2 regions of the Solibacillus daqui genome follow, and region 1 is predicted to be linked to the other one. Evidence: riboswitches for the same ligand, from Rfam matches in the RefSeq annotation. Region 1 holds a riboswitch; the other holds the start of a gene.
What was found. A riboswitch is a leader RNA that binds a small molecule or an ion and turns the genes downstream of it on or off. The one in region 1 is predicted to bind FMN.
Positions count from the first base shown of each region.

Region 2: another riboswitch for FMN. It lies ahead of ribE (riboflavin synthase); the one in region 1 lies ahead of O7776_RS05765 (ECF transporter S component).

Region 1 is NZ_CP114887.1:1,219,400-1,227,486, forward strand. It holds gene O7776_RS05750 (ATP-binding protein) at 1-1,014, shown strand, start outside; gene O7776_RS05755 (RNA polymerase sigma factor SigX) at 1,412-1,945, shown strand; gene O7776_RS05760 (hypothetical protein) at 1,942-3,153, shown strand; FMN riboswitch at 3,463-3,638, shown strand; gene O7776_RS05765 (ECF transporter S component) at 3,881-4,456, shown strand; gene brnQ (branched-chain amino acid transport system II carrier protein) at 4,681-6,018, shown strand; gene O7776_RS05775 (YitT family protein) at 6,277-7,134, opposite strand; gene O7776_RS05780 (MFS transporter) at 7,407-8,087, shown strand, end outside.
Region 2 is NZ_CP114887.1:2,421,198-2,429,284, forward strand. It holds gene O7776_RS11755 (cation diffusion facilitator family transporter) at 1-257, opposite strand, end outside; gene ribH (6,7-dimethyl-8-ribityllumazine synthase) at 967-1,434, opposite strand; partial or broken gene ribB (3,4-dihydroxy-2-butanone-4-phosphate synthase) at 1,470-2,054, opposite strand; gene ribE (riboflavin synthase) at 2,067-2,699, opposite strand; FMN riboswitch at 2,830-2,963, opposite strand; FMN riboswitch at 3,132-3,266, opposite strand; gene O7776_RS11775 (NUDIX hydrolase) at 3,430-3,960, shown strand; gene O7776_RS11780 (GNAT family N-acetyltransferase) at 4,156-4,707, opposite strand; gene O7776_RS11785 (O-methyltransferase) at 4,870-5,451, opposite strand; gene O7776_RS11790 (pentapeptide repeat-containing protein) at 5,688-6,539, shown strand; gene O7776_RS11795 (nucleotidyltransferase domain-containing protein) at 6,688-7,413, opposite strand; gene O7776_RS11800 (nucleotidyltransferase family protein) at 7,905-8,087, shown strand, end outside.

The DNA of each region.
Region 1 (8,087 bases):
GAAAAAGAACAGTTGTCTAGTGTTTTAACGTCGATGTCAGATGCCGTTATTACATTTAACCGTGATAAGACGATTTTAGTAAGTAATCCACCTGCTGAACGCATGCTACAAAAATGGTTTGTTACAAGAGGTTTAGATAGCTCAAAACCGATTCCTGTTGAGTTTTATCATATGCTAGATCATGTTTTAAGTTTTGAAGATCAACTTGAAGAAGAGCTGGAAATTGGCAAATCTTATTACAGTATTTCGATTAGCCCGCTCTACAGTGGCGAGTCAATTCGTGGCGCGGTTGCTGTCATTCGCGATAAAACAGAAGAAACGAAGCTTGAAAAGTTAAAATCAGACTTTATCGCCAATGTTTCACATGAATTACGCACACCGATCGCAATGCTACAGGGCTACTCTGAAGCGATTTTAGATGGAGTTGTGGAATCTGAGGAAGAACGTAATGACATGATACGTGTTATTCATGATGAATCCCAGCGTATGAGCCGCTTAGTAACGGATCTATTGGATTTAGCTCGCATGGAAGCGGGTCATATGACGCTCTATAAAGATGATGTACCGCTAGTATCAGTTATTGATCGAATGACACATAAATTCGATCAGCGTGCTAAGGAACATCAAGTACAATTAAAGTTTGAAACGATGATTCCACAAGAAACGATTATTCCGATTGATGAAGACCGCATTGAACAAGTGTTAACTAATTTAATCGACAACGCGATTCGCCATACGTCACAAAATGGCTTCGTTACCGTGTCGATTACAGAAGACCAAGGATATGCAAAAATCGAAGTAAGCGATACAGGGCAAGGCATTCCACAAGACGATTTACCATACGTGTTTGAACGTTTCTACAAAGCCGATAAAGCTCGCACACGTTCAAAAGGTGGGACAGGTCTTGGATTAGCAATTACAAAAAATATCGTAGAAGCACATGAAGGTAAAATCACTGTAACAAGCATAGAACAACAAGGCACTACGTTTACATTCCATTTGCCGCTTAAATAAATAGGGTTGTAGTCTAACATTTGCTACTCTTTAAATTCACCATTTACAACTGAATGGTGAATTTAATTTTTTAACTTGCTTCAGAAATTTTTTGTACCGAAAGCGAAGTGACAGGTACAGAAGCCCCAACTTCTATAAGTTGGGTTGAATGCTAAATATGCAAATCTATACAGTGGGCGTTCAAACCCCGGCTGAATCAAGTTAATGCCCCGGCGGATGTCACAGATTTTTTAGGGGAGTTTTTCGAGCGAGCTCGAAAAAAATCTGGACGCAATTACGCCGAGGCGTAATTGATAGTACCAAATCTATAAAACTTAATAAAATTACGATAAACTTGTTACAACATGTAACTTTTTTTGCATTGAGACGACAAATTATTGAAATGGAGGTGGGATGGGTGCAACAATCCATTTTCCATCGGTTATACGATATGTATCATCACGATGTTTTTAACTTTTTGTATTATATTGTGAAAAACCGCACAGCTGCTGAAGATCTTTCTCATGAAGTTTATATAAGAGTATTGAATGCCTATGACCGATTTGAAGGGAAAAGCAGCGAAAAAACCTGGCTATTTTCCATTGCGAAAAATGTTGCAATTGATTACTTCCGAAAAAAGCAGGTTCGGGATAAACATGCATTTACCGCATTTGATTGGGAGACAGAGCAGCTCGTATCACATAGCCCATCACCAGAACAGTTTGTAGAGTTAAGTGATCAGCTTAGGCAATTACTAGAAGCGTTAGAACAATGTACAGGTGATCAAAAAATGGTCATTATTATGCGCTTTATGCAAGAATTGTCGATTCAGGAGACTGCCGAAATTTTAGGGTGGACTCAAGGGAAAGTAAAAACAACGCAGCACCGGGCATTAAAAAATTTACGTTTAATATTGGAGCAGCAAGATGGAAAGGGGGGCGATTCATTATGAACAAGGAGCAATGGGATGATGAGAATTTAGAAAACCTTTTCAAACAAGCGCCGAAAGTAAATGATCTTCGAACAAAAGATGTAGTACTACAGCGTTTAATTGATGAAGGCGCATTTGATGAAAAACCGCCTCAATTACAAAAAGTAGCACAAAAAAGAATTCGCTGGACACCATTAATTGCCTCGATTGCGTCATTATTTATTTTAGTATTAATAGGTTCACAATTTATAGGGAACAACTCGATTTCAATGGAAAACAGTGCGCGTGATGAAGGAGAAAAGGAATCAACTAGTGACGCTATGGAAGCAAAAATGGCTGACCAATCTGAGGAATCTTCATTGATGACAACGCGTGCTTTTGTAAATGCGACGACACAACAAACACTTGTATACGAATCGCAATTAGAAGGTGTTACATTATTTGAAATGGGCTTATCAGTTGGTACAGAAAGTATTCCAGTAAGTTTTTTAATCCCAAATGATATCGTTTTAAATAAAGTAGGCACAGATCATCCAACGAATTTGCAATTGTATGAAACATTTGCATCGAAAATAGATGAAACAGCTTTAGGCTTTAGTGAGTATCACCCATTTAAAGGAACATTTCATGAACAAGAGGACGGAATAATTCATACATTACCTGATGGACATAATTATGATGCAAGTTCAGCAAACATTTCAAATTATACCGGAGCATTAATCAATACGTTTGGAGATGCTTATAAGGAAGTACAGCTTGAAAATGAACAAGGTGAACCTTTATTTTTCAATCATTTGGGTAATTTGACAGAGCCAATTCAATTACAAGGTGAACAAAGACAATACAATTATTTTGTCTATCAGAAACAAGATGGCTCATATTATTTAAGCCCAAATTTCCATACGAGCTTTTCAACAGTTGAAGAAGCATTAAACAATATGGCAGTTGAATCAAATGATCTATATCAATCAGCCATTTTACCTGATGTGACATTTAATACAGAAGTAAAAGATAATATTGTAACGATTACATTCGATCAGCCGCTTGATTTAGAACAATTTGAGCCAACAGCAGCGATGCGTATGATTGAAGGAATGCTATTAACGGCAGCAAGTTTCGATAAACAAATTAAATTTGAACATATTGTACAAGATAATTGGAGTGGTTTTGACTTCACAAAGCCTTTAGAGAAGCCAATAGGAGCGAATATCGTTTTATATAACTTTTAACTTGATTCAGCAGGGTCTAAATCCTCGACTGAATTGTGGTACGAAGGCTAAAAGCGTCACGTCCTGTGCTAACGCCTTCGTGATCAACTTCGTGTTGACCTAATGCCCCTTGCGGATGTCACAGATTTTTTTAGAAGTGTTTTTCAAGCGTGCTAAAAAAAATCTGGAGGTAATTACGTCGGATCGTAATGAATCTAATCAAATAAATTTACTCGGAATTGTAAGCAAAGGTCTTTACAATTCCGTTTTTTATTTTATAATAGTAATTGTAGTAAAGTTATTCGTACTTTACGAACAAATTTCATATTGATTCATCTTCGGGGCAGGGTGTAATTCCCGACCGGCGGTAATAAAAGTGTCAACTTCTGACCATTTACTTGGAGGACGTTGCGTCAAAGCTTTTTCAGCCCGCGAGCCACAATTTGTGTGCAGGATTTGGTGAGATTCCAAAGCCGACAGTATAGTCTGGATGGGAGAAGGTGAAGGTACGGTCGTCATTTTATGAAAATGTCGCTTGTTCGTAGTGCCAATTTTTTCTTATGCAAATTGTGGGATATTTTTTGCATACACGAAATTGGTCTCATACTACAACAATGCGAATAGACCCTTTATTTAAGTGTGCCTATTTCTCCCTTATGCTTGTTTGTGCATAAGGGTTTTTTCGTGGAATGAAGTGAATCGTCCTTTCTTCTTGCGAGACTGAATCAGCAAAGAGGAGAGATTGCAAATGCAAAAAAGAAGTTTAAAGTTACGCTCGTTCGTAACGATTGCGATGCTTAGTGGGGTATCATTCATATTGATGTTATTAAATTTCCCGCTACCATGGTTCCCGGTGTTTTTACAAATTGATTTCAGTGATGTGCCAGCATTAATTGCGGCTATTACAATGGGGCCGGTTGCCGGTATTATGGTCGAGCTAGTAAAAAACGTACTAGATTGGATTTATACAGGAGCGCCAGAGGGTATACCAGTAGGACATATGGCGAACTTTGCGACAGGTGTATTATTCATTTTACCAGCGTACTTCATTTATAAAAAATTCCCTTCAGTAAAAGGGTTAATGTCAGGTCTAGTTGTTTCGACAGTAGTAATGTCACTAGGTATGGCGGTATTAAACTATGTAGCATTTTTACCACTTTACACGTATTTACTAGGCTTTGAATATAATATGTATGAAACTGTTGTCTTAGGGATTTTACCGTTTAACATTGTCAAAGGTGTGATAATGTTAGTCGTGGTAACAATGCTCTATCGTACAATGCGTGTGTGGATTGAAAATCAACGTAAACAATATTCACTTTAAATAATTTATAACAAGCTATAGAGATGCAGTGTTTTGCTGTATTCTATAGCTTTTTTGTATTTTTTATTACATAAAAGGGGGATAATATTCTAGGATACGCGGTTAAGAATAACTATTCGCTATTGTATTCGACGTAATAGCCTGTTATCATAATGACTATTGTTGTAAAAATCAATATATTTCGTTTATTAGACAACGTAGAAAACATCATGGGAGCGAATGAAATGGAGAAAAAAATACCATTTTCAACATACGCAGTGATCGGAACGATGCTGTTCGGTATGTTTTTTGGGGCGGGTAATTTAATTTTCCCAATCCAAATGGGGCAGTTAGCTGGGACAAACTATTGGTTTGCGCTAACAGGCTTTTTAGTAACGGCGATTGGATTGCCATTTTTAGGGATATTGGCGATTGGCTTATCGGGAAGTAATGGACTACGTGATTTAGGGAGTAAGGTTCATCCGATTTTTGGGCTAGTCTTTGCCTTGGCATTATATTTAACAATTGGGCCATTCTTTGCGATTCCGCGTACTGCAACTGTACCGTTTGTAGTAGGGTTTGAGCCGTTTATTGATCCAGCACAAACGAAAATTTGGCTAGCGGTATTTAGTTTTGTGTTCTTTGCGATTGTGTTTTATTTTTCGTTAAATCCGGCGAAAATTATGGACATTATCGGAAAATATTTAACGCCAGCATTTTTAATTTTCCTATTTATTTTAATTGGTATCAGTTTATTTTCACCGATGGGTAGTTTTGTTGAGCCTACGGGTAGCTATATTAACGAAGCGTTTATGACGGGCTTTAAAGAGGGTTACAATACGATGGACGCCCTTGCGTCATTGGCATTTGGGATAATTGTTATTAATGCGATTAAACGGACTGGTATTACAGATAAAAAAGAAATTGCAAAAGCAACGTGGAAATCAGGAATTTTTGCGATGGCTTTAATGATGCTTATTTATGGGCTAATTGCTTATATGGGTGCATCTAGTGTGACATTGATCGGTACGTTTGATAATGGCGGACAAATTTTCGCTGCAGTTGCGGATCATTATTTTGGTTCTTATGGGGCGATTTTATTAGCGGTTATTATTGTGCTAGCATGTTTAAAGACGAGCATCGGGCTAATTACATCTTGTAGTGAGTTTTTCCATGAGGTGTTCCCGAAAATTAGCTATAAAGTATTTGTAATTGTACTATGTGTGGTGTCATTTACAATTGCGAACTTTGGATTAACAAACATTATTACATATGCGATTCCGGTATTATTGTTCTTATATCCATTAGCGATTGTGTTGATTATTTTAGCGTTAGCAGGGCCTTTGTTTCACTATAAGCAGCCGATATTTGCGGTTGCGATGTTATTTACCTTCTTTATTAGTATAATTGATGGTTATAATGCATTAGTGGCGAGTGTGCCTGCATTTGAAGTTAGCTTTTTAACGAAATTAGCAAGTGTCTATGCGGATATGTTACCGCTTTATTCAATTGGTTTAGGGTGGATTGTACCTGCTGTTGTGGGTGCGGTTATTGGCTATTTTGTTTCACTTATAAAAAAATAAAATGAAGGGACTGAGCGAAAAGTATTTACTTTTCGCGCAGTGCTTCATTCGTGTATTAATTATCCGCTGCAGGCGGTGCTTCTGCGGTGGTCGAAATAAGAACGAATGCTAAAACCGTCACATCGTGTGACAACGCATTCATGACCAGCATCGTGCTGGCCTCCATCCTCGGCGCAAAGGGGTGTCCCAGAATCACTTCTCGGACACCCCTTTTCTGCATTAAAAAGCCACCCGAAATAATTCGGATGGCTAAAATTGTTAATGTACGTCGCGTTTTTGGAAGTTACCACCTTTAACTTCAACAACTTCGTAAACCGTTACGAAAGCATTTGGGTCGATTTCACGGATAATTGTCTTCATTTTGCTTTCTTCCATACGGTTAATAACACATGTAATTTCTTTGAATTCTTGGTTTGAATACGCACCTTGTACGGTTGCAAAAGTTGCGCTACGGCCTAAACGGTCACGAATTGTTTCGACCATATTGATTGGCTCGCTTGTAATGATTTTGAAAGTTTTCGATCCACTTAATCCTTCTTCAACAATGTGGATGACTTTAGAAGCGATAAAATAGGCGATTGCTGAAAGTAACGCCCCTGTAAATCCAAATACTGTAGAGACGATTATGAAAACGAAGAAGTTTAAAAATAGAATTAAATCACTTGTTCCAAATGGTAACTTACGAGAAAGTAATACGGCTAACATATCAAGCCCATCTAAAGCACCACCATTACGAAGTGCAAGACCCATTCCTAAGCCTAAAATAATACCTCCGACAACTGTAATAAGTAATGCATCGCCAGTGATGATTGTAGGCACGTGATGCATTAACATTGTACCCGCTGATAATGAAGCAATCCCGATGACAGAATTAATTGCAAAGCTTTTACCTATTTGCTTATAGCCTAGGTAAATAAATGGAATGTTAAGTACAGCAATTAGTATCCCTAGTGATACGGGGGTTAGTTGTGATATTACGATACTAATTCCTGTAACTCCTCCATCAGATACATTATTTGGGATTAAGACTGCCTCTAAACCGTAAGCGGCTATTAACCCTCCGATAATAATGAATAGCTTTTGTCCGATTGCTTTTGTAATATTTTTCTTTGCCATAAATCTCCTCCTAATAAACTACTACTATTAATTATACATGAATAGTGAGTTGATTGCTTTTTGTTGCGCTGAATAATGTGAATTCTCGATTAAACAATAGAAAACTTGTAAATTATTCTTAGTGATTAGATTTATTTTGAAATAAATGAATTGAATGATATGCGATTATCTTGTTTCGATTAAAGAACTGTACATTTTTAATGTAATGTTATATGATATTACGTCGATAAACTAAAAAAGGGAATAATTGATAGTGAAAAGAGGTGTCCAAAGTGACTGAAGAAAAAACGTTGCAAAATGCAACTTGGAAACGTGATATTACATTATTTTTAAGTAGCCAAACGATTTCACTGTTTGGTTCTTCGCTTGTGCAATATGCAATGATGTGGTATATCACGCTGTCGACGCAATCCGGTATGATGATGACGATTTACATTATTTGTGGTTTTATCCCGACATTTATACTTTCACCTGTAGCGGGAGTATGGGCGGATCGCTTTAATCGCAAAAAGTTGATTGTTTATGCGGATGGAATGATTGCTGTATCGACACTTATTTTAGCGATATTATTTTTAATGGGTTATCAATCGATTTGGTTATTATTCGTCATGGCAGCGATACGGGCACTTGGCACGGGTATTCAAACACCTGCTGTAGGTGCAATTTTGCCGCAAATCGTACCGGAAGAACATTTGATGCGAATCAATGGCATTAATGGTTCGATTCAAGCGATTACCATGTTTGTTTCGCCAATGGTTAGTGCGGCGTTGTTATCTCTAACAACAATGGAAGTGATATTCTTTGTTGACGTAATTACGGCTGCAATTGCGATTATTGTGTTGGTAACATTATTGAAAATTCCTTTGCATAAAAAGGCGGCGAGTAATGAGCAAGTTGGTTATTTGCAAGACTTTAAGTTAGGGATTGACTATATTCGAAAGCATCCATTTTTA
Region 2 (8,087 bases), 1.2 Mb from region 1:
GCAAGAATTTCGATTCGTTTATAGCCATACGTTTTTGACATCGTCACCGCTTTTTCAGACACAATAAAGGCTAAAAGTGCAATGGCAAGTGAAACCGCATCACTTAGCATATGCCCTGCGTCCGATAGCAACGCCAAACTATTCGTTAGAAAGCCACCAATTGCTTCGACAATCATAAAACTAAAAATTATTACAAATGAAATCAGTAAAATCTTTTTATTAGCCCCGTGTGAATGATTGTGTTGATGTTCAGCCATAAAACCAATCCTTTCTTTATATGAGCATATATTCATATATAAATATTAATACATTTTAAATTTTTTGTCAATTTAGAAGATAAAATCTCACAATAAGCATTTACAAAATTCGGAAAATAGTGCATGCAGATCATACAATTCGTTATGCTACGCTACGGGGCATGCTTTCCTGGGGGCGTGGCGGCAAGTATATAGTGGATTTTCCGCGCACGCTTTATCCCCAAGGAGTCCGCCCCTTCACTTCGCGGCACTCTACTATAAAACTAAAGTTTGTTTTTATTACTAAGCTTTTAAATGGAGTGTGTAGAATCGAACATTGTAATTGAAATAAAGTCTATTTTCGTCTAAGAATATTTTTATTTTGAGACAATCAAAATCGCTAATTTTTATTTGCAGAGATAACGTTTGATCCAAAATACAATACTGTAAACAGCGACATATTTTATTCTTCCCCGCCGCCTCGCGTTAGCGCAAGCGGCAGCATTGTCCTCTTTTAACTAAATTCACACGCAACATTTTAGTTTGGCGGGCCTTGCATGCGGCATTAAAGACAGTAGTATGGACACGTACCACGTGGTCATAATGCTGTCATGCCGTGCCCGCCGAAAATAAGTAACACTATACTTAATCCATTTTTTAGAAGTGAATTTTCTCATTATGAGAAAAAATAAAAAAGGATGAGCAGTATTACTACTCATCCCCCAAAAAATTATTTAAACAGTTGATTTAAATTGGCCATTTCAATTGCTGAAATCGCGCTGTCATACCCCTTGTTACCGGCTTTCGTACCAGCTCGTTCAATAGCTTGTTCTATATTTTCTGTCGTCACAATGCCGAAAATAATTGGTACTCCTGTATCTAAAGACACTTTTGCAATACCTTTTGCGGCTTCATTACACACATAATCATAATGCGTTGTTGCCCCACGAATGACCGTTCCTAAACCAATTACTGCATCATATTGTTTAGTTTCTGCCATTTTTTTCGCGATAAATGGTACCTCAAACGCACCTGGTACCCATGCGATATCAATATTTTCTTCGTTTACATCATGACGCTTTAATCCATCTAATGCACCCGATAAAAGTTTATCATTAATAAATTCATTAAAACGTCCTACAACGATTCCAATTTTAAGTTGTGTTCCAATTAATTGTGCTTCAAAAATTTTACCCATTATGCTGCTCCTTTTTAAACAAGTGATAGTTTTACGTAGTGTGTTAATTGTTCGATTGAAATTAGTTTCATATCCCATTTCGCTGCCAATTGTTCTAGTTGTGGCAGTCTTGCCATTGTGCCGTCTTCGTTTAAAATTTCACAAATAACTGCCACTTCAGCACTCTTACAAAGTTTTGCTAAGTCAACTGCAGCCTCTGTATGACCACGACGCACAACAACTCCACCTTCTTTTGCAATTAGCGGGAAAATATGACCTGGTCTTTTAAAATCCTCTGCCGTATTCGTTCCATCCAATAACGCATGGATTGTATCAGAACGTTCAAATGCGCTAATACCAGTTGTCGTTGTTTTGTAATCAATACTTACGGTAAAAGCCGTACCATGATGATCAGTATTCGCTTCAACCATTGGTGTAAGTGCAAATTTGTCAGCAATTTTTGTACTAATCGGTGTACAAATTAACCCTCGACCATGCATAGCCATGAAATTAATATTTTCAGGTGTCGCATGTTCGCCTAACATAATAAAATCTCCCTCATTTTCACGATTTTCATCATCGACAACAATGATAATATCGCCTTTTTTAAGCGCATGGATTGCTTCTTCTACTGTATGCATTTGTCCCTCTCCTTAAAATCCATTTCTTTTTAGGAAATCGCGTGTCACATTGGATGATTTAGCTTGCACATGCTGTTTCACATATTTACCAAGCAAATCCGTTTCCACATTGACTTGCTCCCCGACCTTTTTCATTCCTAGTACGGATTGATGACTTGTATGAGGGATGAGGGATACAGTTAGCATATTTTTTTGAAGTGCAAAAATCGTTAAACTTGTGCCATCAAGTGTAATTGATCCTTTCACAATACAGTTTTCAAGTAAACCATCTGCTACTGTTAGGTCTACATAGATCGCATTTGAAATTGTTTTTTTACTTTTGATCGTTGCAATACCATCGACATGGCCGCTTACAAAATGCCCGCCAAATCGGCCATTAGCATGCATTGCTCGCTCTAAATTTACAGGCATACCTTTTTGTAATGAAGTTAAATTTGTTGCATGAAACGTTTCTGGCATAACATCTGCATAAAAGCGGTCGCTTGAAAACTGTGTAACGGTTAAGCACACACCATTCACCGCAATGCTATCTCCTAACTGCACATCACTTAACACCTTAGTTGCCTTAATCTCTAGCTGCATCGCATCGGTACCCATATTTATTTTTTCGATGGTTCCGATTTCTTCAATGATTCCTGTAAACAACCTACTCACCTCATATCAATTATCTTGAACATAAAAAACCCCGTACGAAATGCGTCGGAGTTTGATGAGAGGTAAAATTGGCATCGTCAAATAAGACTTCTGATTGTATTTTTTCAAAAATCTCGCACAATGCTTCCTTCTCCCATCCAGACTATACTGTCGGCTTTGGATTCGCACCAAATCCTGCACACACAAAGTGGCTCGCGGGCTTAGAGATACCTCATCACCGCCGATTGGGAATTTCACCCGACCCCGAAGGAAATGTATTAAAATTGTGAAATAAAAAAATCCCTATACTCAGGGTACAGGGATTGAATACATAGCCAAATAAGCCTCATTTTTACGTTAAAAAATGATGCGTAAATTTTACCCACCCTAAAATCGGTGTGGCAAAAAAGCTTTTTGAAAGTATTACATTTTCAAAAAGTGCTACGATTCCTTCTCCCATCCAGACTATACTGTCGGCTTTGGATTTACACCAAATCCTGCACACACAAAGGTGGCTCGCGGGCTTAGAGTTACCTCATCACCGCCGATTGGGAATTTCACCCGACCCCGAAGGAATTTATTTAATTTCGTATGTTATTGTAACATATCTTTTGAAAAAGAAAAGATTTTATTAATAATATTGCCTTTTTTATTTTCAGATTGTTCATAAAATTGGACAACATTTATAGTATAATAGCACTTCTATTGTCTATTACAAAATTTTACACAAGGAGAACATTCGATGGAAAATTGGGATGTATACGATCAACACCGCAACAAAACAGGCAAAATCATTACAAGAGGTAGTGAAATGGCGGACGATGAATTTCATGTCGTTGTGCACGTATGTATCTTTAACAATCAAGGTGAGATGTTAATTCAGCAGCGCCAACCATTTAAAGTGGGCTGGCCAAACTATTGGGATGTTTCATGTGGAGGTAGTGCGATCACTGGGGACACGAGCCAACAAGCTGCCGCGCGTGAGCTATTTGAGGAACTTGGAATTTGGTACAATTTCGAAGAGATGCGCCCACAGCTGACAATTAATTTTGAACGTGGCTTTGATGATTATTATTTAATTGAGCATGAAGTAAATTTAACAGAACTTGTCCTTCAGCCAGAGGAAGTACAAGCTGTGAAATGGGCATCAAAGGATGAGATATTACAAATGATGCAGGAAGAAACATTCATTCCGTTTTATGAGCATTTTATTCATTTGCTTTTTGATATGCGCCATCAATATGGAACTTTAACAAAAATCTCGTTCAAGTAATTGCTGAACGAGTTTTTGATTTGAGTACTGTTATTGTTTTTGAAATTTTTCATCAAGTAGCAATTGATAGGATTGCTCCAAAAATCCATCGAACGGGAATTCTTTATTCTGTATTTTCTTCAGTAATCGTTCTTTCGCTTGTATAGCTTGCTCATTTCCCACCGTATTTAAGTACTTTTACTTCTAAGGGCTTTCTCATATTATTTCACCTTTCGATGTAGTATTGGGAAAAGTATCGTTTAGTATTGGCTGTGTAATCGTATTATTTTTCCAATCATCGTAAATGGCTGCATACAACATAGAATCAGAAATTGTTCCATCTTCGTTTTCCCAAGCATTTCGTAAATAGCCTTCCTTGACAAAATTGCCCTTTATGAAGCACTTTTGCATTGCAATATTATCTGCTCTTGTATAAGCTTCAATTCGAATTTTCTCGAGTTCACCAAACAAATAATCTTGAAGCCACTGTAATACTTTTACACCAATTCCCTTACCTCGCACGTTTTCGATAAGACGAATATCGAATAGTGGAATTGAATCATCGATATCATCTATTACAAGTATCCCAACTTTTTGTTGCTCAGAAATAATCCAAAATGTCTCTCTTCCATCGCTATAATAGCCTTTTTCTGCGGCATTTCGAATCGATTGTCTCTCAAGCCTAGCGTTCGCATGATATGGCCAATCATTCGAACACAGTAGCTCTACTAAATCCTCAATTTCCGACTTAAATTTTTGAATATTCATTCATTTTAACCCCTTTACAAATCGTAACGAGAAATAGAAACGGCGGTTATGTAATTAAAAAATTCCGACAATTCGATTTATTGTATTGCAACGAAACACTATATTTAACTAAAAAATATGTAACTAATACATTACCTTATCTTTTATTTCATCCGAGGATTATTACTTTACCTTTGTTGCTAGTATTGCAGATGAAGTTGGTGTTAGGTAAATTTCTGTTGCTATTAATCCACTATGATTTAGCCAATATTCCCTAACTTTATCGGGTTTCCCTTTCCATTCATCTGGAAATTGGTCTTCAGGAGTAAAATCATCCATAAACAACATTCCTCCGACATTTAATGTATTGAATAATAGTTCTCCTTCAATCGTTTTTGTAGCAGCAACATCGGCAAAAATAAATTGAAATGGACCTTTTGTAATAACCTCTTTCCAATCCCCACAAATAAATTCTGCTTGGTTATGTCTAATATGATTGGCAGTAGCATCAATTTTTTCTTTTGAATTATCTATCGTTATAAATTTTACTGTTGGAGCAATAGATGAAAGTATCCAAGAACTCCCTACACCAAAACCAGTTCCAACCTCAAGAATTTCTCCTTGTGTTATTTGTCCAACGAGAACTGATAATAGTCTTCCAGCTTCATCTGAACAGGAATTTACAAAATCATTTCTTTTATCTAACAACTTGCTGGTCTGAACTAATTCTGGAATATATGTATTCGAACGATACAATGTGGACATTAGATAAACCACCTTCCTTATGCAATTTTCTACATCTTTAATACATATTAGAATTATAAACCAAATAGGTAAAATTTGGTATAATGTATATAATTTACACTTCCATAATTTAAGGCTGAGGAAATTATGTTGAGAACGGTGCTCTCCTTCCCTGCTTTTCAACAAACGGATCGGGTACTTTAAGTCTTGTTTAATAAATTCAAAAGTTTTTTGATAAAAGGAATGAAGGTGGAAAAATGGATATTAAAACAGCCCAAAATATTAGAGAAAGTTTAACAGCCGATTGTTCGAAGTGCTTTGGACTTTGCTGCACAGCACTTAATATTGTAGCTTCAAGTGATTTTTCGATGAACAAACCAGCAGGTACTCCTTGTATGAATTTACAGTCTGATTACAGTTGCCAAATTCATAGTCAGTTGAGAGTGAAAGGATTCAAAGGCTGTACAGTATTTGATTGTTTGGGTGCTGGACAAGTCGTTTCTCAAGTTACTTTTAACGGTCAGAGTTGGCAAGAAAATCCTGATATTGGGAAGAAAATGTTTCAAGTATTTCCCATCATGGAGCAAATACATGAAATGATCGCGTACGTGGCAGAAGCTCTGTCTTACGATATACCCGATGATTTAGCTGAAAAATTGAGAAAACAGTTAAAGGAATTGCAGGATTTAACGAAGTTGGACGCAGATAATTTATTGTCACTTGATTTGGTGATGTATCGATTTTCTTTAAATGAACTGCTTACTTCAGCGAGTAATTTTGTCAGAAAAAATACAATCGACCAAATGCCCAGTCTTCGAAAAATTAAAGAGTTTAACCATGCGAGAGCTGATTGGATGGGTAAAAAGTTAAAGGGAAATGATTTAAGAGCAACTGATTTCAGGGGAGCCTATTTGATTGCTGCGGATATGAGAAATACTGATTTAAGGGCAGTCAATTTTATTGGTGCGGATTTGAGAGATGTTAATTTCAGTGGGGCTAATCTGTCCACTAGTATGTTTTTGACCCAAATGCAAATTAATTCGGCTAAAGGTGATGTAAAGACAATTTTACCCTCTCATATACATCGACCTTCTCATTGGATTCACTAATTCTGTAGATTTGCGTAGTGAAAAAGAATTTTTGAGGTTGGTTTTACTATCTGTCTTTTTCAAGGTTGAAAGAGTGATATATATTTAGGATGACTAATATGTATCACTCTTAATTAAAAGGCTACAAACATTTGAGTGTTTACTTAAGTTAGCTACTTGTTTTCCCCATCGAAAAACCCTCAAATAATCTTCCTCCAAACGGTTCTAATACATGATCTACAAATGTAATAATTTGTGTTTTGTCTTTCGTTTCATAATAAAAATTAAATGCTTCAAAAAATTGAAGTGCTATCTGTTCATCATGTGCTTTCAATAAACGAAACACCCATTTAGAAGTCCCCACCCATTTATCGTTTGTTCTTAATATAAACTCACTAATAAGCTCTGCTAACATATTCACAATAAAAAGTTCTTCATGTATCGTTGTACACCCTATAAAATCATCTAATACATCCGTAATAAAATAGCGCTTTGCATCAATTGTTTGTAATGACCAATGTTGTGGACCGTTTTCTAAAATTTGCTGTGCTTCCTTTTTTATTTGCTCTACAATCCCATCATCTTTTACAACAAATCCTTCTACGAGCATCTTTTGTAAGGATGATCTTGCCCTTTCATAATCCATCGCAAAATAATGTTTATATGATGTTAAATTATGTACAAACACTTCAATTGGCCATTCAAACTCGATAAATGATTCACGATAAGGATTTTTCACTTCCTTATCAAAAATAACAATATCTAAATCAGATGTTGTGGTAGCTTCACCACGAACGACGCTCCCTGCAAGTAATGCTGCTTGGCAGTTTGGAAAATACTTTTCTACAAATTGGCGAGCTGCTTTAAGTGGCTCTAATCTTTTGTTATTATGCATAACTTTACCCCTCTCATCTACAAGCATAACCCCGTTCTAGATTTAGGACGGGGTTACGATTATTCAATCTTATTTATCCAAAAGCAAAATAATGTAACTACCTGCACAAAGATATAAAGCAATTTGAGTTATAATATAAATTGAAAATTCAAATGAAGTTAACTTTCTTTCTTTCTTAGTTTTCTTAAAGTGACTATAATAAAAGACTGCACATATGAGTAGGATTACTGCTGATACTTGATAGGTGTTTTCTAACAGGTCGACCAAAGAAATCATCTCCTCATAAAATGTATACAATTCATATTAGCTTACCTACTTCATCAAAAAAACACTTTCCCCATTGTAAAAAAATGCTTCATCATTGTGTAGAAATTGCAACAAGAAGATAGAATGTTTCATTTAAAGAACTACGATCAAATGATAAAAACGTAAATATTCCACTAGAACATAGAGCAAATTTTCTAACCATATTATTACGGGAGGCTAAATTAATGATTTTCGAATCAGAATTAATTAAACTTTTAGAATCGGATAAATCCCTTTTCTCCATTTTGAAAGCAGTAGAAACACTAAATCTAAATGATTGCTGGATAGCTGCTGGCATTATTAGAAATAAAGTTTGGGATTCGTTACATAGTATGCAAAGTGAAACTAACGATATTGATGTTATTTAT